3 regions of the Thalassobacillus sp. B23F22_16 genome follow, and region 3 is predicted to be linked to each of the others. Evidence: predicted binding sites of a transcription regulator. Region 3 holds the regulator's gene; each other region holds the start of a gene.
The links. The regulator LexA, encoded in region 3, represses DNA repair genes until DNA is damaged. The targets are predictions, from matches to a motif close to CGAACATATGTTCG.
Positions count from the first base shown of each region.

Region 1 (4,292 bases), on a different contig from region 3:
ATTTCATCGGAAGACCTTGGTGGTGCTTATGTTCATAATTCGAAGAGCGGAAACGCCCATTTGAAAACAAAGGATGAAGAATCAGCACTTGATGCTGTCCGTCAGCTGGTGAGCTACCTCCCGGCTAACAATGAAGAGAAACCTCCAGTACGAGAGCTGGAGGAGAAAGATGACTACCTTCCTGATTTGACAGACAAGATACCATTCGATCCGATCCGGCCATATGATGTACGGGTTGTCATCGATGAAGTAGTCGACCCTGATTCGTTTTTCGAAATTCATAAAGACTTTGCTAAGAACATCGTCGTGGGGTTCGCGAGACTCAAAGGGAAGACGGTCGGCCTTGTATGTAACCAGCCGAAGTATATGGCCGGTGGTCTCGATATTGACTCCAGTGATAAAGCGGCAAGGTTTATCCGGTTCTGCGATTCCTTCAATATACCAATCATCACCTTTGAAGATGTCACCGGTTTCTTCCCGGGAATCAAGCAGGAGCATGGAGGCATCATACGTCACGGAGCAAAAATTTTGTATGCCTATTCCGAAGCAACTGTACCAAAGCTTACGGTTATTACAAGAAAAGCTTATGGTGGGGCATATGTAGCATTGAATAGTAAATCTATCGGTGCAGACCTGGTCTATGCGTGGCCGAATGCTGAAATTGCCGTAATGGGGCCTGAAGGTGCTGCCAATATCATTTTCGCTAAAGAAATAAAAGAAAGTGATAACCCGGAAGAAACACGCCAGAAGAAAATCAGCGAGTACCGAGAACGTTTTGCTAACCCGTATGTTGCAGCTTCCCTGGGTATGGTTGATGATGTCATCGATCCTCGGGAAACCCGGAGCACTTTGATCAAAGCACTGGATATGCTGAAAAACAAAAAGGAAGAGCGACCGAAAAAGAAACACGGCAATATTCCACTTTAACGTTGCCAGCAGCCTGTAAACTGCTATCGTTGACAGTTTCAGGCTGTTCCGCTAACGTACTAGTTGGACTGTATGATACATAAAGGAGGGCATACGAATGGCAGCAGTAAATAAAGAGCGTCTGATTGAGGAGTTCCTGGAGCTGGTTCAGGTTGATTCCGAGACAAAAGACGAAGCTAAAATTGCGGAAGTACTGAAAAAGAAATTTACCGATCTTGGCTTGGAAGTGCTGGAAGATGATGCGCGCAGCCAGACAGATCACGATGCCAACAATTTGATATGTAACCTGAAAGGGACAAAGGAAGGCGTCGATACGATTTATTTCACATCCCATATGGATACCGTCGTTCCTGGAAATGGCGTCAAACCTTCGATCGAAGATGGCTACATCGTAACCGACGGAACTACCATTTTGGGTGCGGATGATAAAGCAGGTCTTGCAGCTATGCTGGAAGCCATCCGAGTACTGAAGGAAAATGATATCGAACATGGGGACATCCAGTTCGTCATTACTGTTGGGGAGGAAAGCGGCTTAGTCGGTGCCAAGGCACTTGACGCTTCCCTATTAAAAGCTAAATATGGCTATGCCATCGACAGTGACGGAAAGGTCGGCAACATTATCGTTGCTGCTCCGACACAAGCAAAAATTAATGCCATCGTCAAAGGCAAGACAGCCCATGCCGGAGTTGCTCCAGAAAAGGGTGTTTCTGCGATCACGCTTGCTGCTAAAGCAATTGCAAAAATGCCGCTTGGCCGGATTGATGATGAAACCACGGCAAATATCGGCCGTTTTGAAGGCGGGAAACAGACAAATATTGTTTGCGATCATGTGGAAATTTTAGCAGAAGCCCGTTCACTCGTTCCGGAAAAAATGGAAGCTCAAGTGGAAAAAATGAAAGAAGCATTCCATAACACAGCCAAGGAAATGGGCGGTGAAGTAGATGTCGAGGTCACCGTCATGTACCCTGGTTTTAAACATCAGGCTGGTGACAAGGTCGTTGAAGTGGCACGTAGTGCTGCTAAGAACATAGGCCGTGACAGTGAACTGCTGCAAAGTGGCGGCGGAAGTGATGCCAATATCATTGCCGGCCACGGCATTCCGACAGTAAACCTCGCAGTAGGGTATGAAGAAATTCATACAACTAACGAACGCATGCCAGTTGCTGAATTAGAAAAAGTTGCTGAGTTTGTCACCGCTATTATCCAGGAAGCAGCCAATGTATAAATGAACCAATCGATCATGCTCAAAAAAGCATGATCGATTTTTAGTTTCTGTTCACCCCGGGACATCCAGATTCTGGAGGACCTGGGATGCTTCTCGAAATAGGTTGTATCTGCGTGCTATAATAGAAGAACAAAAGTTCGTAAAGAAGGAAGGATCATCATGTCTTCTAGATGGTACCCGAAAAATGGCAGGGTCATTTTTCATGTTGATATGAATAGTTTCTATGCTTCAGTTGAGATGGCGTTCGATCCCACCTTAAAGGGTAAACCTCTGGCTATCGCAGGAAACCCGGAAGAGAGAAAGGGGATTGTCGTAACCAGCAGCTACGAGGCAAGGAAGCACGGGGTAAAAACGACGATGCCGTTATGGGAAGCCAAACGGCATTGTCCTGATTTGATCGTGATGCGCCCGAACTTCGACCGGTATCGTACAGCTTCTAAAGAAATGTTTAAAATACTTGCAGATGTCACAGAGATTATCCAGCCGGTATCCATCGATGAAGGGTATATGGATATCACAGCCTGCGAACATCTTGGTTCTCCATTGGAAATAGCTGATCGAATCCAACAGCGGATTTCTGATGAACTCGATCTCCCATGCAGTATCGGTATCGCACCAAATAAGTTCCTGGCTAAGATGGCTTCGGATATGAAAAAGCCAATGGGCATCACTGTTTTGCGAAAGCGTGACCTGTCGAAGAAATTGTGGCCGCTTCCGATTGAAGAAATGTATGGCGTCGGCGATAAAACAGCTGCAAAACTTCGCAATTATAACATGGAAACTATTGGCGACCTTGCCAATTATGATGTATTTAAACTGAAACAATTATTGGGTATTAATGGCGAGCGGTTGAGAAACCGTGCTAATGGACAAGACAACCGTCCTGTGGATCCAGAAGCTGTACATGAATTCAAAAGTATCGGGTCTTCAACCACTCTGTCCCAGGATACTACCGATGACATGGAGATCCGCCAAGTGTTGAGAAGGCTTGCTAATAAAGTGGCTGCCCGTATGAGTGGCAAAAAAGTACTGGCGAGAAATGTTCAGTTGATGATCCGTTATCACGACTGGAAAAACATCACAAGAAGCAGACAATTGAATGATTATATCCATACCTCGGATGACCTGTTTCATATTGCTTCCAGGTTATTTGATGAACATTGGAACCAGGAACCTGTCCGGCTGTTAGGAATAACTGCAGGAGATTTGGCCGAACAGAAAGAAGTGACCCAACAACTGGACATTTTCAGCTTCGAGCAATACGCTGAAAAAGAAAAGCTCTATAAAACCATCGATGATTTGACCGAGCGTTATGGAAAAAACCCTTTTCAGGACCTGACGTCTACAAACGATCGCTCACATAAAGTCAGTACCAGCTTTCAAAAAGACTTCTTAGATGACTATAAAAAATAACGGCATCCAGGACCTTTCAGGTACTGGATGTTATTATTTAGCCGGAAATTTATCTTCGTTGAAGGAAATCATTAGATAGGAAACGAATAATCAGTTGTTAGTGGAATTATAGACCAGATTACAATAAATATAGGAGAGTAAAAAGGAGGGAAAGGCATCATGGTGTCCAGCAATAAGATAGTTAAAGGGGTACAGGTAGATCCTTACACGCGTTGCCGACACTATCATAGTGACATAGATATCATTGCCATCAAATTCTATTGCTGCAAAGAATATTACGCCTGCTATTATTGCCATAAGGAAAAGGCGGATCACCGGGAGGAAAAATGGCCGCAGAAACTTTGGAATGAACGAGCCATTCTATGTGGAAATTGTGATAAGGAATTGACCATTCATGAATATTTGGAACTCTCTCAATGTCCGCAGTGCCTCCATCGTTTTAATGAAAAATGCAGTATCCACTACCCATTATATTTTGATATCTAAGATGATGTAAAAATTAGAAAAGGTAGTTACTATTGAAAGCCACTGGAGTTACACAAGTGAGGATAAACCTATGAAAAAGAGACCCCCGAAGGAATACTACGTTGGTTAGACGAGTATACATAATATCCCGATAGTTTAAACCAGAAGATAGGAGAAGGGTGCAAGTTGTAGACTATATAAGAGAGGAAACTGAAGATGAATAGGGCGCTCCTTCAATTGGAAGGATTCATAATTTTTTTAT
Region 1 is NZ_JBIEKD010000003.1:160,903-165,194, reverse strand. It holds gene ACGTNI_RS04680 (acyl-CoA carboxylase subunit beta) at 1-927, shown strand, start outside; gene ACGTNI_RS04675 (M20/M25/M40 family metallo-hydrolase) at 1,025-2,152, shown strand; gene ACGTNI_RS04670 (DNA polymerase IV) at 2,312-3,565, shown strand; gene ACGTNI_RS04665 (CHY zinc finger protein) at 3,725-4,051, shown strand; gene ACGTNI_RS04660 (DUF4260 domain-containing protein) at 4,247-4,292, shown strand, end outside.
Region 1: a site for LexA is predicted at 2,279-2,292, ahead of ACGTNI_RS04670 (DNA polymerase IV). Genes of this name have one in related genera too.

Region 2 (4,292 bases), on a different contig from region 3:
AAGACGCGGTTTTAAGCTCACATTTCATGCATAGCTCACTCTTGGTTTGAAGAACGATATACCGATGTTTCCGTATCTCTCATAAACGCAAGGAGGTCCGGGAAATTGCGAGACTCCAGTGGGATGGACATGAGCGGTGAGATCCCGCAAGGCGAAGCCCGAGGAAGCTCACCGTACGCCCATGGAAAGCGAGTAATTTCCCGGACCTCCTAACCGTTACTATCGTAACGGAAACAATTTATCTCGAAACTGAGTCTTCAAGAAAAGGGAGCTTTACTTTAACATCTACAGTGAGGTTTAACAAAGCCTTAAATAAAATCAGGCTGCCTGATGGAGTATGCTCCACAGGCAGCCTTTCACTTGAACTTTTTCCAGTCCATTTCACTTTCTTCCAGCAGTTCTTCAAAGCTCTTATTTGCTTCTTTCTTCTTTCGTTCCTCTATTTTACGCTGTCTCTCCCGTTCCTTGTCCTGCTCTTCCTTTTGTTTCAGCTGGGTTTTTTTTGACTTCAATTGGGTTACGATATCGGCATTCAACCGGTCACTTAACGAACCTTGCTCATTAATACGTTTCTTGCTCATGCGCTGTCTCCTTTCATCACTTCCGAACCTGGGATTACAGGATTGAGAACCCCGTTCGGGCTGCTTAAGCGGAGCTTCCCATTCACAATTTCCAGCCGGAGACGCTTCTCAAAAAAGACGGCCTGCTGTTTGTGAAGGATCACTTCAAAATCCTCATTATCTACACCTTGATCCCAATCGGTTCTTGTGTCCGTCCAACGGAGGGTGGGAACGCCATTCACCCCGCACCCACAGCCTTCCGTGTCATAATACAACCGTAAATACCTGCGGTTATCAGGGTTCAACGCTCGCAATTGTTCTTTCGCTTCATTGGTTATCCTCAATTCCATTTCTATCCCCCCTATGAGTATAATCATAAGAAATTTTTTATTTCCTGGCAAAAAAGACGTTCTGACTTACTCTGCAAAGTGCCCTCCCACAAGTTTGCTTCGATGAAGCGCGGTACCTGCTTCCGTATAAGAAACACCCCGGAGCAGCGCATCACTGCCATATTTGTCCCGGATAGCATCCATGACGTAACCGAGCTCCCGTTTACGATCCCTTCCCGTATCGAATAAATCCAATTGGATGCTCGTGTCTTCACTGATATTAGACAAAGATATCGATATGCTCCGAACCGTCTTTTCTTCATAGAATTCCTTAAACAGCTGCAGGCACGTATAATAAATATCCATGGTAATATTGGTCGGCTGGTCGAGGCTGCGCGAACGATGAAAGCCGCCGCCTCCTTCCGTTTTACTATAGCCGATCCCCAGACTGATTGTCCGTCCCGCTTTATCGTTGCTCCGCGCACGCCTCGCCACCTCTTCACACATTTCCAGCATGACGTGTTTCACTTGGGACGGGTCATGGTAGTCACGCAGCAGAATCTGGCTTTTCCCATAACTGATCTGCCCCTGGATGATAGGAGCACCAAGCTCCGATAAATCGACCCCGTGCGCATGGTAGAACAATTGGTTGCCCATGACGCCGAATACTTTTTCGAGCCGCTCCAGCGGGTAATGCGCAAGCTGGCCGACGGTCGTAATCCCCATCCGATTCAATCTTCTTTCCAGGCGCGGACCGATTCCCCACATTTCTCTGAGCGGGGCAACCGGCCACAGTTTTTCCGGAACGTCCTTATAGGTCCACTCGGCGACGCCTTTTTTCTTCGCTTCCAAATCAAGACATAGCTTGGCCAACAGCATATTCGGGCCAATTCCAATTGCCGCTTTGAGATGGAAGGTATCTTCCAGTTCCTTCAAAATCATCGTTGCTATTTCCTCTGCTTCTCCGAACATCCGCTCGCTTCCATCGACCTCCAGGAAACTTTCATCGACGCTATAGGTGTGGATGGCTTCTTTCGGGACGTATTTATGAAACAGCCTCGTAACCTCAGTGGAAATTTCTAAATAGGTACTCATCTGCGCGGATACAATAACAATATCCGGGTCATCCGGTATTTCAAACAGCCGGCTCCCTGTGCGGATGCCGTAGTCTTTCTTCATCGCCGGGGATGCGGCTAATACTACACTCCCCCTGCGGCTCGTATCCGCCACCACTGCCAAATGGCAGGTCATCGGGTCAAGGCCGCGTAAAATGGCGGCACAGCTGGCATAAAAACTCTTCATATCGACACACAGGACTCGACGTTCCGGAAATAAATTGTAATCAATTACCGGATTACTCATTTCCGTCACACCTCTCTTTTGATCTCACCTTATATTATGCGAATATACGTTCGCATATGCAAGAGGGAATCATTGTAAAAAAAGAGACTGCAGGCTGAACTCAATAGAAAAAGCCCGGCAAAATACGTTGCCAGGCTATTTTTTATTGAATTGTTTGTTGAGGAGTTTTTCAGTCAAGCCAGGGAATTGGTAGTGCAGCTTACTACCCGCTTCCATCCAGACTGGAAGATTGATTTCCCTGGCCGGTCTGAATAATTGCTTAACGATCCGGTTGGCAACCCTGTTGGCGTCAAGCATCCATGGATCGACAGCCTTGCGGTAAGCACCTGTAGGATCAGCCTGGTCGAAGAAACCAGTGCGGACAGGGCCAAGATTTACTCCTGTGACCAATATGCCCTGATACTCCGTTTCCAGGCGCAAAGCATTGGTGAAACCCAGTACGGCATGCTTCGTTGCGGCATAAACGGCAGACTTAGGCGTTGCCATCTTTCCTGACTGGGAAGCTATGTTGACGATGTGCCCGGAGCCCTGCTCGATCATCCGGGGGAGCACCTGGTGTGTCACTCTTAGCAAAGATGTAATGTTCAACTGGATCATCCGGTTGATATCCTGCCATTCAGACTCAGCAAAATAGTCAAAGATGCCCATCCCGGCGTTGTTGATTAGAGCATCAATCGATTCATGTTCTGCTAAAATTTGTTCACTAATCTCTTTCGATTCTGTGTCTCTGTTAAGGTCAGCCTGATACCAGTGGCAGGAGACATTGAATTTTTCTTCCAGTATATTTGCTATTGTCTCCAGCTTATTTGCAGATCGTGCTACCAGGATAGGGATGCCTCCGTTCCTGGCAACATGAATCGCAATGTATTGGCCAATTCCCCCTGATGCTCCGGTAATCAACACTTTTTTATCTTTTACAAAAGGGTTCATAATAAAGAACCCTCCACATTTTCATAAATAATCACGCCATTGTCCACTTTTGTTTTTACAGCCTTTATGTCCTCCAGGTAATCCAGCTGTCCGATGGTTTCAGACATGGTAAGTCCGAATTGTTTTTCGTATTGGTTCGGAAACAAACGAGTGCAGATCTGGAACATGTTCATTTCAGCCTCGCCAATGATTTCCCGCACTTTAGCCGCCCGTTTTTCCTGACTCTCTAGACGTCGGTGAATCAATTCAGCCGCATTAGTGAATGTCTTTCCATGACCAGGGTAGACATGTTCAATATCGTACGAAAGCAATTTTTTTAAGGAGCTGCGATACTGGAGCATCGGCCTGGGTCTCTCTTCATCAGGTTGAAAAGGTGGTTCGAGCAATGGATTAGGAGAGATATGTTCAAGCAAATGATCGCCTCCCAGGAGAGCTCCGTCTTTTTCGCGATAAAAAGACAAGTGGCTCTGTGCGTGGCCGGGTGTAGCAATTACTTTCCAATCTCCATGTCCCGGCAGTGCGTCGCCTTCAAGTATCGTGCTGGTAAGATTCCCTTTTGCTACGTCACCAAGAGGGTTGCGCAGTTGTTTCAAAAAGCTGAGGTAGTGAGCCGGGACCCCCGCCTGGTGATACAAAGTTTGAAAAAAGCTTTGATAATTTTGCAGGAATTCCGGATCTCTCTTAAGCCATTGATCTACCTGAGGATGAGCAATCACTTCTTCAAGACGCGGAAAGTATTCCATAAGACCGATATGGTCAGGGTGATGGTGAGTCAAAATCACCTGTTCAATATCTTTTGGTTCATAACCAATCTGCTTCAATTGATAAACAAATGCCTCCCAGGCCTCATCGGTCTTCACACCTGCGTCGATGATCGAGAGACGTTCTCCGTTCAGTACATAAATATGGACATCTCCTACCGCATAGGGAGTAGGTACGGTTATTTGGCTGATTTTTTGTTTCACGATAGTCATCTGAATTCCTCTCTCTTACTGAATAGTCATTCATTTAATTATACCATTGTAGCATAAAATTTCCATTCCCTCACTTTATTTCATCGTCGCAGGTTGGGCAGGGAAATACCTCGCTTTCCTCCTTCACTTACAACGAT
Region 2 is NZ_JBIEKD010000003.1:143,775-148,066, forward strand. It holds gene ACGTNI_RS04590 (YqkE family protein) at 357-581, opposite strand; gene ACGTNI_RS04595 (iron-sulfur cluster biosynthesis family protein) at 578-910, opposite strand; gene ACGTNI_RS04600 (Y-family DNA polymerase) at 977-2,251, opposite strand; gene ACGTNI_RS04605 (SDR family NAD(P)-dependent oxidoreductase) at 2,387-3,181, opposite strand; gene ACGTNI_RS04610 (MBL fold metallo-hydrolase) at 3,178-4,155, opposite strand.
Region 2: a site for LexA is predicted at 2,291-2,304, ahead of ACGTNI_RS04600 (Y-family DNA polymerase). Genes of this name have one in related genera too.

Region 3 (4,292 bases):
AGAAGTCGCTTCTGGAGAGTCGATGCGTATTACTTGAGCAACTAAATACGCATCTTTAATGTCTGTTTTGGTTTTGCAAATATAAAAATTTCGGAGGGCGTCCAATTGCGTAGGATTGAAAGATATCACTTTGTATCCAAGTTGATGAAGGAAGCTAAAGGTATGAGAGATTTAAAACCAGAAATAATCTGGTTAATAATAATAATATACGAGTGGACGAATATTCAATAAGAATAGTCGTCTTTTGTGTACTTAAGTATAGGGCAGTATATTTGTAGACTCAGTTTCGAGATAATAATAAAAGGTTGGAAATAGAATTCTGAAGTTCCTTTCGAACTGGAAATCAAATAGCTGAAACTGTCTGATAAAGTGGATTAGATACATTATCTCTTATAGAATAAAAAATGAGAAAAGACACAGTACTAACATGAGGTGGTAGAAATGGTATTTATTATAATTGCAGGCTTTGTCTTTCCTTGGATTATAGGCATTTATTTATATAAAAAAGCACCCAAAATTTTTTATACGACGGCACCCATTACCGCATTGATTGCGGTTGTTTTGAACCAGGCAGGCATTCATATGGGACTGTGGAAAGTGAATCATATGCCGACGATTGTTTTACTGGATTCCTTGTTTTTAGATTTAGGAATCTTCACTGTCGCCGGAGCCTGGTTCACCTATATGCTGGTGTACAAAAACACTAATCCCCTCTGGGTCTATATTATATTCATCGGAGGTATGACGGGCTTAGAAGGGCTGGCTCTTCTAGTAGAAACAATAAAATATGATCAAACATGGAATTTCTTTTATACCATCCTTATGTATGTCGGGGGTTTTCTTGTCATTGGATGGATTGTTTACATATTAAAGAAGCTAAAAGTTTTCCCATAAATTTTCTAGGCTGTTGAGTAAGTCTCGACAGCTTGTTTATTATTCGCCGCGTTAATTTATTATAATATGAGTAAAATCTCTTTAAGGCAATGTTTTGATGTTTCAATACTCTCTCCAATCAAAAGCTTAGATGTTAATAGCGATTACAAATAAATTAGAAGACTGATTATCTTGAAATCGAGTCTTAATGAAACGGGGGCAATTTAAAGTATTGGATTGGCCTCATTATTCCATGATAGGAGGAGATTGTCCAAGTCGGACGATCTTTTTTTCACTAACGGAGCGGAATAAGAAATAAGGAGTTTTTGTATGAACGGATGGTGATATTTACATATGTGGCATTGGGTCGATTCATTTATGCCAATCTATACAAGTACTGAAGGAGGTTTATATTGCGTTAAAAGCAAAGCATTGTAAACCTCGAAGAAACGAAGCTAATCATTACTCAGATAAGTATAAACGTAAAATGTGGAACCAGAAGGATGGGGGAAGTTATAAATCAGGCAGGTTTCCACCTTGTATTACTTAACTAAAAGGGTAGACTATTTGATAAGTATACTGATTATGATCGTATTTAAATGATTAAAAACGAATATTTTGTATCCATAAAATCTATTCCGTACACAAGTCCACCCTGGGGAACGTGAACAGTATATCTCCGTATATTAATCAAAATAAAGCCATTGATGCTTTGCATCAATGGCTTTATTTATGGCTCAACACCAGCCAAGATCGCAATCACTTACGTATTGCTGAATATCATTCACTTTATTTATACGAAAGATTTTTCCTTTTTGGTATTTGAAACCTTCTATCATTTCGTAACGATTTTCACCGCCAGTCATCAAAATCCGGCCGATTTTTTCCTTATTAAAGATATAAATTAATATTTCCTTCTTCTAACTTTCCATTAATACTCTCTGTGATATCTACCATGCGAAGGTTCTCTTTCTTCATTCAATTCCTCCCTTATAATGATGAACACATTCTTTAATAACTGTTGTACGTTATTATAAAGGAGTGTTAGGTGGAAAATCAAGTTATAGTCAGAATATATAGACAATTCAGTTAATTAGTCCTATGTCTATGAATAGATAAAAATGAGCGCAAAATTAGCGCTCTTTATAGTAATTCTTGAGTTTGGTATTCCTCTAAGGTAAATGATTCAGTATTTAATACAAAACAAAAGGACAATCACCGCTATTATTATTAGGTGGTTGTCCTTTTAAGCTTATTTATGATTGACACTTATTATAAGGGAGGGTGTATTAATGGATCGAACGGTATAACCCCACTACTTTTCCTAGAATGGATACCTCCTGAAGGACAATCGGTTCCATCGTAGCATTTTCAGGCTGCAGGCGGATATGGTTTTTTTCTTTGAAGAACCGTTTGACCGTAGCTTCCTCGTCTTCCGTCATCGCAACGACTATTTCTCCATTTTGAGCGGTTGGTGTCTGTTTCACGATGACCATATCTCCATCCAATATACCAGCTTCAATCATACTTTCTCCTTCGACTACAAGTACGAACGTATTTTCTTCACCGCCGGCCAGGTTTTCCGGCAGCGGCACATATTCTTCAATATTTTCGATTGCTGTAATAGGTGAGCCTGCTGTGACTTTACCAATTACCGGCGCATAGGAGGCTTCACTTCTCGGAATATTTTGTTCTTCTTCTAATTCCAATACTTCAATAGCGCGAGGCTTTGTTGGATCCCGTCGGATGAATCCTTTTTTCTCTAACCTCGCAAGGTGGCCGTGGACCGTGGAGCTGGAGGCCAGTCCTACAGCCTGTCCGATTTCGCGTACAGAAGGTGGATAGCCTTTTGCCAGTACTTCTTCTTTTATGAATTTCAATATTTCCTGTTGCCGCTTCGATAATTTACTCATATAAGCACACCTCGTACATATGTTTTTATTAACCACATTGTACCATGATGATTTCCACAATACAAACATTCGTTCGATTTTTTCTTGACAAGAACGAATGTTCGTATATAATGAAATTAACAAATGCGAACAAAAGTTCTGTATGGAGGGGTTAAAATGTTTGATAAACTGTCTAAGTTGGACATGACCTATATTATTCTTTTCATTTTGAGTCTGGCATTCTTATATGCTGCCATGACGATCAGCAGCTGACATTAGGTCTATAGTTTATTATCCGTATTAACAAGCAGAGAGGGTCGCAGGAATGAACGTAATCATTTATTGCAGGGTAAGTACAGAAAAAGAAGCACAGGTAACGTCATTAGCCAGGCAGGAGTCAGAGCTTCTTGCTATGGCCGAACAGAAAGACATGGAAGTAGTGGACGTAATAAAAGAACAAGCGAGCGGATACGAAATTGAGCGTGAGGGTGTATTCCGGTTGCTTGACCGGTTTTCGGATGGACAGGCGGAAGGCTTGCTGATTCAGGATGAAACACGCTTAGGGCGGGGCAATACAAAAATTGCGCTGTTTCATCAGCTTAACAAAATGGACGTGCATGTCTGGTCTCTTTCCCATCAGGGAGAGCTGCAGCTGTCTGAATCCGACTCCATGGTTCTGCAGATAGTAGGTATTGTGGAGGAGTACCAGCGTAAAATCCATAACCTGAAAATAAAGCGCGGCATGAACAAAGCGATGGAACGAGGTTATGACCCGGGTAAGAATCTTTCCAACCAGCAACTGGCAAGAGGGAGGGAGCGGATTGAATTTCCGATAGAGGAAGTTGTCCGGCTTAGGTCCAATAAGTTGACTTTCGAAGAAATTGCCGCCACCTTGCGCGGGCTTGGTTATGATGTTTCCAAAGCGACTGTCCACCGGCGTTACCGTGAATACATCTCACTTGAAAAAGAAGAAGATAAAAGTTAATATTATATAGAAGACAAGGGTCATAGGACACTTGTCTTTTTAGCACTTAGAGAGAAGTTTAGCTACTTATTCCTTTATAAGTATTTGAGGGAACAGAACAGGCTTTTCTTAATTAAGGGCTCACAAAAAGGAGTGTGTACGCATGTTATCAAAAGATAAACTAAATCGTATAAACGAATTAGCCAATAAATCGAAAAAAGAATCCCTTACGAAAGCAGAGAAAGACGAACAAAAGCAATTACGCCAAGAATACCTCGGCAATGTCCGGAAGTCTTTCAAAAACCAATTGAAAAGTATGAAAGTCGTTGATCCGGAAGGAAATGACGTAACACCGGAAAAAGTAAAACGAATGCAACGCAACGAAAAGAAACATTAATCCAACGAGGCTGGGACAAAACCCAGTAATTTAAACAGAAAGTGGTCCGCATCATTTTGATGCGGACCACTCTTTTTATGGTTTTCTTTTATTTTAATAAGAATATAAGGACAACCTCTGATAAAATTAAAGTTACCACACAATAACCATCGGAGGTGCCCTTATG
Region 3 is NZ_JBIEKD010000002.1:242,999-247,290, forward strand. It holds partial or broken gene ACGTNI_RS03750 (IS110 family transposase) at 4-159, opposite strand; gene ACGTNI_RS03755 (hypothetical protein) at 442-894, shown strand; gene ACGTNI_RS03760 (DUF2553 family protein) at 1,611-1,784, opposite strand; gene lexA (transcriptional repressor LexA) at 2,163-2,786, opposite strand; gene ACGTNI_RS03770 (YneB family resolvase-like protein) at 3,091-3,750, shown strand; gene ACGTNI_RS03775 (DUF896 domain-containing protein) at 3,893-4,126, shown strand; partial or broken gene ACGTNI_RS03780 (transposase) at 4,290-4,292, shown strand, end outside.